Regions from separate parts of the Paenibacillus sp. GYB003 genome, predicted to be linked through region 2. Evidence: riboswitches for the same ligand, from Rfam matches in the RefSeq annotation. Region 2 holds a riboswitch; the other holds the start of a gene.
The links. A riboswitch is a leader RNA that binds a small molecule or an ion and turns the genes downstream of it on or off. The one in region 2 is predicted to bind cyclic di-AMP.
Positions count from the first base shown of each region.

Region 1: another riboswitch for cyclic di-AMP. It lies ahead of PV407_RS12780 (3D domain-containing protein); the one in region 2 lies ahead of PV407_RS08790 (C40 family peptidase).

Region 1 covers NZ_JARBDC010000034.1:98,273-103,325, reverse strand. Annotated here, with positions in the region: gene PV407_RS12785 (polysaccharide deacetylase family protein) at 1-975, shown strand, start outside; gene PV407_RS12780 (3D domain-containing protein) at 1,003-1,896, opposite strand; cyclic di-AMP (ydaO/yuaA leader) riboswitch at 1,904-2,066, opposite strand; gene PV407_RS12775 (DNA-3-methyladenine glycosylase I) at 2,143-2,745, opposite strand; gene PV407_RS12770 (extracellular solute-binding protein) at 2,892-4,475, opposite strand; gene PV407_RS12765 (carbohydrate ABC transporter permease) at 4,556-5,053, opposite strand, start outside.
Region 2 covers NZ_JARBDC010000016.1:23,299-28,351, forward strand. Annotated here, with positions in the region: gene PV407_RS08780 (M1 family aminopeptidase) at 1-1,788, shown strand, start outside; gene PV407_RS08785 (hypothetical protein) at 1,803-2,621, shown strand; cyclic di-AMP (ydaO/yuaA leader) riboswitch at 2,799-2,935, shown strand; gene PV407_RS08790 (C40 family peptidase) at 2,940-3,416, shown strand; gene PV407_RS08795 (LysR substrate-binding domain-containing protein) at 3,386-4,168, opposite strand; gene PV407_RS08800 (FAD-dependent oxidoreductase) at 4,227-4,790, opposite strand; gene PV407_RS08805 (DUF7662 domain-containing protein) at 4,933-5,053, opposite strand, start outside.

The sequences.
Region 1 (5,053 bases), on a different contig from region 2:
CAGGCGGCCGTACCCGGACCTGGAGCGGGAGAAGGCGAGGCGGCGCAAAATACGGCGGAATCCGCAGCGGATCGCGGACCGGCGGGCGGCGCCCCCGATCGGCTGCGGCTGGCGGCCGAGACGGCCGAAAGGGAACGGAGCAAGTCCGAGTCGCCGCCCGCGCCTACCCCGCCGGCCCCGGTCGAAACGGTACAGCCGGTTGACCCGGTACCGGCGCCCCAGTCCCGGCCGACGGCCCGAACGAAGCGGTCCGGAGAAGCCAAGGCGCCGTCGGTCAGCGTGCAAAAATCGCAGACGAACGCGGCCGCGGGCAAAAAGCTGACCATTTCGCAGCTGCGTGCGAAATATCCGGACGTGTTCAAAGTAAGCGGAACGTCGAAGGAGAAAAATATCGCGCTGACGTTCGACGACGGCCCGGACGAGCGGTTTACGCCGCAGGTGCTGGACGTGCTGAAGGCTTACGGGGTTAAGGCGACTTTTTTCCTGCTCGGCAAAAAAGCCGAGGCGCACCCCGCCGTCGTCAAGCGAATCATCCGCGAAGGCCATGCGATCGGCAATCATTCTTATCGCCATCCTCTGTTTACGAAGCTGTCCGTCGAGCAGTTCGCGGCGGAAATCGAGCAAACGGAACTAACGCTTAACGGGCTTGCCGGCTACAAGCCGAAGCTGATCCGGCCTCCGTACGGGGAAATCACCGAAGGGCAGCTGCAATGGGCGAACCGGCACGGTTATATCGTCGTAAACTGGAACGTCGACTCGCTCGATTGGAAAAGCCTCGGGGAGCAGCAGGTGTCGGGCAACATCCTGGGCCATACGAAAGCGGGGGCGATCGTGCTGCAGCATTCCGCCGGCGGAGACAGCCAGGATTTGAGCGGCACCGTCAAGGCGCTGCCGTCCATCATCATGAAGCTGCGCGAACAGGGATACGGGCTCGTTACGGTGCCGGAGCTGCTGCATTTGCCGAAAAGCAAGTAAGACGCAACGAAAAAAAAGCCGCCGACCTCAGTCGACGACATACAGCGTAACGTTTTGCAAGCCGAACTTTTTCGCTTTCTCGCGCGAATCCGGCACGAATATATCGACCCGGTTGCCGTCGATGGCGCCGCCGATATCGACCGCTTTGGCCATCATGCCGCCGGCGGGCAAACCGTCGTAGCTGTAGCCGGTCACGTAAACGGTCGAGCCGAGCGGAATGACGTCGGGGTCGACGGCAATCGAGCCGACCTGCAGCGAATTGCCGAAATAGTCTTTGCCGGCGTAGCCGCCGTTTTCTTCGGCGCTGGCCGTGTAGGCGGACGCCACCGCCTTGACCGTTTTCTTCGGCGTAATCGTCGCGCCGGTGACCGTCGTAACGAGATTTCTCGGTTCGGCGGCTTTCGCCGTTTGCGCCGCTTCCGCCGCTTTGCTTACCTTTTTCGGCATGGACGCCGCGACTTTCGGAGCGGCCTTCGGCTCCGCCGCTTTCGCGTCGGCTGCCGCAGGCTGCCGGGCCGCCGCCAACGGCTGAGGGTCCGCCGCGGGCGCCTGAGCGAGTCCGAGCGCAACAGGCTTGATCGCGAACAGATCGTCCGGCGCGGCCGCCGTCAGCGGCTGCACCTCGTATATCGTCGGAACCGCGGCAAGCATGTGCTCGGCGATCGACGTCGGCTCTTTTTCGCTTTCGATCAGCGATTGTACGGCATTGAAATGACTGCGCAATAGCTGCGCTTGAAAATCGGAAAAGTCGGGATTCGACTTGGTCGACATATCGCCGCTTTGCAGGACAAGCGGCGACCAGGGCTGAAGAAGAATCGGATCAACGGGCCGTCCTACTGCCGAAACGGCCGAGCCGGTGATGAAAAACAAAGCAAAACCGCCCGTAAGCAGCGCTCGCTTCCAGGTGTTTCTCCAATGCATATGCGATTCCTCTCCTTTTGTTCGCCTACGAGGTTAGTTGTCGGATTCGGACTGAGGATACAGCCCTACGCGAGAAAAGTCGCGATTCACCCCGAAACGGAAAGCGTCGTTAAACGGCTTGTCCGTAAAAAAAATCCCCCGCACTTTGTGAGCGGAAGCGGCCGACTTGCTTATCCAGCCGTTTCCATTTACCGAAGTTTCGGCTACTTTTAGAAGGCTAACACAAATCGCATACCGAGAAAACCCTCAATTATTGGCAATCGCCCCCTGCGTCGCTTCGGCCAGCTCCCGATGGCGGAAGCACGTCACGACGTGATCCTGCACCATTCCCGTCGCCTGCATCAAGGCGTAGCAGATCGTCGAGCCGACGAACGAGAAGCCGCGCTTCTTCAAATCTTTGCTCATCGCGTCGGAAATCGGCGTCTTGGCGGGCACGTCGGCGAGCTGCTTCCAGCTGTTGCGGATCGGGCTGCCGCCGACGAACGACCATAAATAAGCGTCGAAGGAGCCGAACTCCCGCTGCACGTCGAGAACCGCCACGGCGTTGCGCACGGCGGACCGAATTTTCAGCCGGTTGCGGACGATTCCCGGATTCCCCATCAGCTCTTCGATTTTCCGCTCGTCGTAGGCGGCCACCTTCGCCGGATCGAACCGGTCGAACGCTTCGCGGTAATGCTCCCTTTTGCGCAAAATGGTATACCAGCTCAACCCCGCTTGGGCGCCTTCCAGAACGAGCCGCTCGAACAGGGCGTTGTCGTCGTGGACGGGAACGCCCCATTCCCGGTCGTGGTAATCGATGTAGAGCTGGCTGTCGTTCACCCAGCCGCATCGGACGATAGGCTGCTGCATGACGGAAAATCCCCTTTCGCGAGTGCGTGTTGACAACAAGTATACCATTTGCCGCCATAAAAAGGAAACATACGTTTGCATTGCGACGCAAGCGGCGCCGCGCGGCTCCTTTCGAACCGGCGCGGCGCCGACGGCGGCTGCGGACGTTACTGGTTTTTGGCGGCTTTGATGCCGTCGTTCACTTCCTTCATCAGCTGGGCGCCGCCGCGGGATTTCCATTCCTCGATCATTTTGTCCCAATCGGATATCGGACGCTGGCCGGAAATCATTTTCGTCTGCTCGTCGATCAAATATTTGTCCAGCTCCGTCCCTTTGGACGCCTGCGTTTCCGAGTAGACGAGGTAGGACGGATCGTCGTACGGGTTTTTATTGTACGTCTTCTCCATCTGCTCGATCGTGGCGATAAACGCCTGCATTTCCGGCGAATTGTAAGACGCCTTGGAAAACTGGTTGGCGTCGTCGCTCGGCGCCCACGGCTTCCAAAACTCGTGGCGCTGCAGCATGTATTGGATCGGCGTATTCGATTCCTGGCCCGCTTTCGGCACCGCCTTGCCGTTCACCATGTCGTAGCCGACGCCGTTTCCGCCCATGATCCAGTCGAACTGCTGGTTTTGCGGCGTGCGCTGGTCGAGCGGGATGAACTGGCGGCCGTAATCGAGTATTTCCAAAATCTTTTTCACTTTGTCCGGATCGTTTTTCAGCTTGGCCGAAAGCGTCGTCAGTCCGAAGAAGCCGCGGCCCTTCAAGTTGCCCTGGGAGCCGTCCGGAGCTTTGAAGAACGGGATCGGCGCGACCTTCGCTTTCGGATCGACCTTCAGCAGGCCGGTGTAATAATCTTCGACCATCCCGCTCGGCGTGCCGATGAAAATGCCCGCTTTGCCGGAGTAAAATTCTTTGTTCGTCTGCGCCCAGTTGAGCACGGCGAAATCTTTCGTGACGGCGCCTTCCTTGTAGGCCGCGGTAAGCGTCTCGATCACTTCTTTGCGTCCCGGGCCGATCAAGCCCGGCATATAATTGCCGTCCTTGTCCTTATGATACCAGGCGCCGGACCAATAGGCTCCCATCGCATGGTTAGGGGAGATGCTTTCCCCGAGGGCGAAGCCGTACGTATCGTTTTTGCCGTTTTTGTCCGGATCGTTTTTCGTGAAGGCGATGGCGACGTCCAGCAGCTCCTTGTAGTTCGTCGGCATTTTCAGGCCGAGATTGTCGAGCCAGTCCTGGCGGATCGTTCCGGAGAACGTATACGTCGGCTGGTACATCGGGATGCTGTAAATTTTGCCGTTGACGCGGAATTGATCGTAAATCGTCTTCGGCACGCCTTTGAGCGTCGCGTACTGGTCGATGTATTCGTCGAGCGGCAGGAAAGCGCCTTGTCTCGCCCACTTGTAATAGTTCGAGTCCAAATCTTTGATCGCCACGACGTCCGGCATGTCGCCCGACGCCATAATGACGTTCAGCTTCTCTTTATAGTCGGACTGCAGCACGAACTGGGACTTGATGTTGGCGCCGAATTTTTGCTTGATCGCCTCTACGCCTTTTCCGTTCGGATCGGGGAAAATCGTATAAGCGAAGTTGAGGAAGCTGATGTCGTACGTTTTGTTCGTCTTCGGCGCGTTCGCGTCGCCGGATTTCGGCGTTTCTCCCGCGTTTTGGCCGCCGCCGGAGCAGGCGGCGAGCGAGGCGGACAGGACGGCTACGGCGACGAGGCCGGCGAATGTGTTTCCTTTCATGGCGGACACCTCCGGTATGGATGAGCTTTGTTTTTACAGACGGAACCCCTCGATCAATCTCGTCTTACGGTACGGTTCGCTTACCCTTTGACCGAACCGATCATCACCCCCTTGGCGAAGTGCTTTTGCAGAAACGGGTAGACGATCAAAATCGGCACCGTCGCCAGCAAAATGGCGGCCATCTGCGTCGTCTCCGCGGGCGGAGGCTGGATGTTGGCGAGCTGGTCGGCCTGGAGCGACGACGTGTCGTTGACGACGACGATTTGCCGGAGCAGCAGCTGAATCGGCCATAAGTTCGGATTGCTTATATACAGCATGCCGGTAAAGTACGAGTTCCAATGCATGACGGCGTAAAACAGGCCGAACGTGGCGAGTGCCGGCTTCGACAGCGGCAGCACGATGCGGGCGAATACGGTGAACGGTCCGGCGCCGTCGATCAAGGCGGCTTCGTTCAGCTCCTCCGGGATGCTTTTGAAAAACTGCGTAAACACGATCAAATTCCACGGGCTGATCAGCACCGGAATGATCAACGCCCAGATCGTATTGAGCAGGAACGTTTCCTTGACGATCAAGTACGT
Region 2 (5,053 bases):
AAACACATCGTCGAGTACCATATTTCCGTCCAGCTGGACGCGCAGCAAAAAACGTTAACCGGCGCCGAATCGTTGACGTGGAAAAATCCCGGCGCCGAGCCCGTAAGCGAGCTTTACTTTCATTTATACCCGAATGCGTTCCAATCGAAAAAGTCGACGTTCAACCGCGAGTCCGGCGGCAAGCTGCGGCAGGACGAAATGAAGGAAGGCAGCTTCGGCCATATGAGCATCGAATCGATCGCAACGGAAAGCGGGATCGACTTGGCCCATTCGATGCAGTATGTGCAGCCCGACGACGGCAACAAGCAGGATCAGACGCTCATGAAAATCCGTCTGCCGCAGCCGGTTCCCCCGGGCGGCGAGACGACCGTGAAGTTCCGCTTCTCGGTCAAGCTCCCCGTCGTGTTCGCGCGCATGGGCTACAGCGGAGATTTCGTCATGGCGGGCCAATGGTTTCCGAAAATCGCCGTGTACGAGCCGAAAGGCACGCGCGGCCGCGCCGAGGAAGGCTGGAACCTGCACCAGTATCACGGCAACTCGGAGTTTTACGCCGACTTCGGGATGTACAACGTCCGCATCGAGGTTCCTACCAATTATACGGTTGCGGCGACCGGCTTTCCGATCAAGCCCGCTTCCGACGACGGAACGAAAAAGACATACCAGTTTTACGCGGACGACGTGCACGACTTCGCCTGGGCGGCTTCGCCGAATTTCCTTTACTACGAAGAGCCGTTTTCGGCCCCGAACGTGCCCGGCGCGAAAATCAAGCTGTACCTCGACCCGGCGCACAAATCGCTTAAAGACCGTTACCTGTACGCGGCGAAGCGGGCTTTGACCAAATACGGCGAATGGTTCGGCGAATATCCGTATTCCACGCTGTCGATCGTCATCCCGCCGAAAGGGGCGAACGGCGCCGGAGGGATGGAATACCCGACGCTCGTCACCGGTTGGGAAGCTTCGGACAAAACGGACAGCTTCGAGCTCGAGCGGGTCATCGTCCACGAAATCGGCCACCAATATTGGTACGGCATGGTCGCGAGCAACGAGTTCGAGGAAGCGTGGCTGGACGAAGGGTTTACGTCCTATGCCGAGGATTTGATCATGGCCAGCGAATTCGGAGTGAAGCCGAACTACCCGCTCGAATCGAGCTACGTGACGAACCCGGAGCCGCTCAAGCAATCGTCCTGGCTGTACGGCGGACACGGACGGTACGCCGACAACGTCTATACGCGCGGCAAGCTCGTGCTGGCCGGCATCGAGGCCAAAATCGGGCAAAAGCAAATGCTTCGCGTCATGAAAACGTATTTCGACAGGTGGAAGTTCAAGCATCCGACGACGAGCGATTTTCAGGCGGTGCTGGAAAGCGTGACGAAAACGAGCTGGGCCGAATACTTCGACCAGTTCGTATACGGCGGCGGCATGACCGACTACGCGATCGAGCACATTCAAACCCGCAAAGTGAAGCAGGACGACAAATCGGTATACGAAAACGCGGTGCTGATCAAAAAATACGGCGGCCATTATACGGACGTGCCGATCCGCTTCCATTTCACGGACGGGTCGGAAGTGGATAAGACGTGGGACGGCCGCGACCCGCAGGTGCTGTATACGATCACGAGCGAAGCGCCGATCGAATGGGCGGCGATCGACCCGCAGCAGACGATGATTTTGGAGACGAGACGGATCAACAATTTCATGCAAGTTTCGGTCGACAGCAAATGGAGAGTGCGCTGGAATATCGGAGTCGTCAAATTGATCGAGACCCTGCTCGGCGGGGTCGCCTGGTGAGGAGAATGCCGCATATGTTCCGCTATTTGAAGGACGGATTCAAGACGACCGCGTCGCAAACGTTTTTGCTGCTCGTCCTATGGCTGTATCATTTCGCGTGGGGATTCCTGCTGCTGATGTTCGTCAAATCGATCGTCGATCCGCTGCTGTACCGGTTTCCCGGCGAGCATTTGTCGCCGGCCGCCTCCCACCTGTTTTTGGCCGAAGGCCAGTTTCGCTTGATGAAAACCGATATCAGCCACGCGTCGCTCTGGATGCTGCTCGCCATAACGGGAGCGCGCATGCTGCTGACCCCGCTGCTGAATGCGGGCGTCTACTACTCCATTCACAACTCGCAGCTCAACTCGGGCTACCGGTTTTTGCTGGGCGTCCGCAAGCTCGGCAAGCCGTTTCTCGGCTATTACGCGATCCAAACGGCGTTGACGCTCGCTCCGCTGTACTGGCTGTATCCGATCGCGAAGAACGCCTTTTTCGCGCACGGCGATTACGCGTCGCTCGGCCTCGCCCTGCTGCCTTGGGCCGCCGCTTACCTCGTTTACGGCTTCCTGCTTCGCCTCGGCTTCATCTATATTCAGCTCGGGAAAACGAACGAGGAACGGCTCGGCAGGTCGCTCTGGCTGTTCGTCCGCAAATTCCCCGTCATCGCCGCGGCGGCGCTCGCGCTGATCGCGCTGTCGGGAGCGGTTACGGCGGCGGCGGTATCCGCCTCCTTGATTTGGGCCGGCATATCCGCGCTGATTTTGCAGCAGCTGTTTCATATTGCGAGCATGCTGTTCAAGCTGTGGACGATCGCCACGCAGTACCACGTATATGCCGGCGACGGTCAACGCTGACGCCTGTCTCGAGGTCGCAAATCGGCGGCAAAGAGCCTCATTTTCCGAACGGAAATGAGGCTTTTTGGCATGTTCGGACGTTATCCTCAAAAAAATGGCGATTAAAATGAAAAAAATTGTTGGAATCCAGCAGGAATATCGGAGGAAAGCGCGAATTACATTACCCCGGAAACAAAAAATCGAAACATGCCGAATTCTCGCGCAAGCGGGAAACGGGGGAACCATTCCGGGTGAATTGATCTCGCTTGAAAGTGATCATAGGGCACCTTCGACCGAACCCTCAGCTAACCTCGTAGGCACCGGAAGGAGTCCGCTTCTTTGAAAAAGGCAGCAATCATTCTTACCACCATGGTCGCGCTGTTCTGCGTGCAAATTGGTACCGCTTTCGCCGAAACCGTCCTCGACAAGACGGTAAACGAGCAAATCGGCGTCAAGTACAAAAGCGCTGGCGCGACACCGAGCGGATTCGACTGCTCCGGCTTCACGATGTACATATTCAACAAAATTGGCATCGAGCTGCCCCACCAATCGAAGTCGCAAGCCACGAAAGGGTCTTGGGTGGACAAAAAGGATTTGAGACCCGGAGATCTCGTCTTCTTCAACACCGACGGCAAAGGCATTTCGCATGTCGGCATTTATCTCGGCGACGACGAGTTCATTCACTCCGCGACCGACGACGGAGTCGTGAAAAACAAGCTGAGCGAGAAGTATTACAAAAATCGTTACGTTACCGCTCGCCGTGTCATCGAGGACGACCTGTTCAATCAGCTGACGGCCGAAGCCGAAGCGAAGTAACATCGCGAGGACGCGAACGGACAAGCACAAGCCCCGCAAGGCGCGGTATGCGCCCATGGCGGGGCTTGTCGTCGTTTGCGGGGGCGGCGCTCCCCCTCCCTGACGTACAGGCCGATCGGATTGTCGATTCGGATCCCGTCCACCGTCACGACGCCGATTTCGCCGCGCGAGACACTGTCGCGCACTTCCAGGGCGGAGGCGATCGCCGCTCCGTACCCGGCCGCCACCGCTTTGATCGTCTCCGCCGTGCCGCTGACCTGGAGGCCGATACGCGTGGCGGGCGCGCCGTGCAGCCGGCACAGCGCCAGCAGCAGCTCCCTGCCGGAGCTTCCTTCCTCGCGCACGACGAACGGCTCGGCCAGCAGCCGCGCAAGCGTCGCCTTCCGTCCGGCCAATTCGTGGCGTCCCGGCACGATAAACCGCAATTCGTCCAGCATCAGAGGCCGGCAGCTCAACCCCGCCGGCAGCTCCCGCCCGCCTCCGACGACGGCCATATCCGCTTCGTACCGGAGCAGCCGTTCGAACGCCTCCCGCGAATTGAGCGTCGTGATCGCGATGTCGATATCCGGGAGCTCGCCCTTGAAAGCCGCGATCCAGCCCGGGAGCAGCATATTGGCCGGCAGCTTGCTGAAAGATACGGAAGCGATCGCGCTGTCGCTGCGTTGCGGATCGCCGTATCCGCCCGCGGACGGGGCGCGGTTCCGCTTTCGCCCGAAACGGTCCGCTCCGCCCTGGGCTAACCCGGCCGCGATACGGCCATAACAAGCAAAAGCGGCAGGACGCTTGTCCTGCCGCTTCGTTTGCCGCGAATTACGCCTTCAGAACGTCGTGATCGACATAACGCTCGCCGTTCAGCTCGCTGATGACATTGATCGCCACTTTCGCTCCGTCGCCGGCCGTAACGATCGTATGGACGCTGACGCCCGCGCACGTTCCCGCGGCCCAAACGCCGGGGACGTTCGTTTTGCCTTGGGCGTCCGTCTTGAATATCGTTTTGACGCGCGGTTCCGTTCCCGGCGCCGTCTCCAGCCCGGCCGATTCGGCCAGGTCGGTCAAAAAGCCGGAAGCGATAATGACGTGCCGCGCCGAATAGGAGGCCCCTTCCGTTTGGACCTGCAAGCCGTCGTCGCCGCGGGAGATGCCGGTCACTTTGCCGGACTCGAATTTCGCGCCGAACTTCGCCGCCTGCTTCTTGCCCGTTTCCAGCAGGTCGGGGCCGCTAATTTCCGCCACTCCGTAATGGTTTTCGACCCATGCCCGTTTCGTAACGCTTTGATCGCTGTCGACCACGAGCACGCTCTTGCCGGCTTTCGCCGCGAAAATAGCCGCGCTGGCTCCCGCGGGACCCGCGCCTACGATGACGATGTCGTACATCAACCGAACCTCCTCGAGAAACGATAGTTTTCTTTCCATACTTTAGTATACAAAAAGTTTAAATAAAAGGAAACCGGCGCAAAACGCAGAAACGGCAAAAATCCCGCATCGTCGCCGCGATACGGGATTTACCGTCTGCTCGTCATATCGCCCTTACGAACGTAACGCGCTCGCCGGGCTTGACATGGGACACTCTTCGAAACGCTTTTAACCAAGCGATCGCTTGCGAATTGCAGTCACTGATCGTATTGCTCCACCATTGG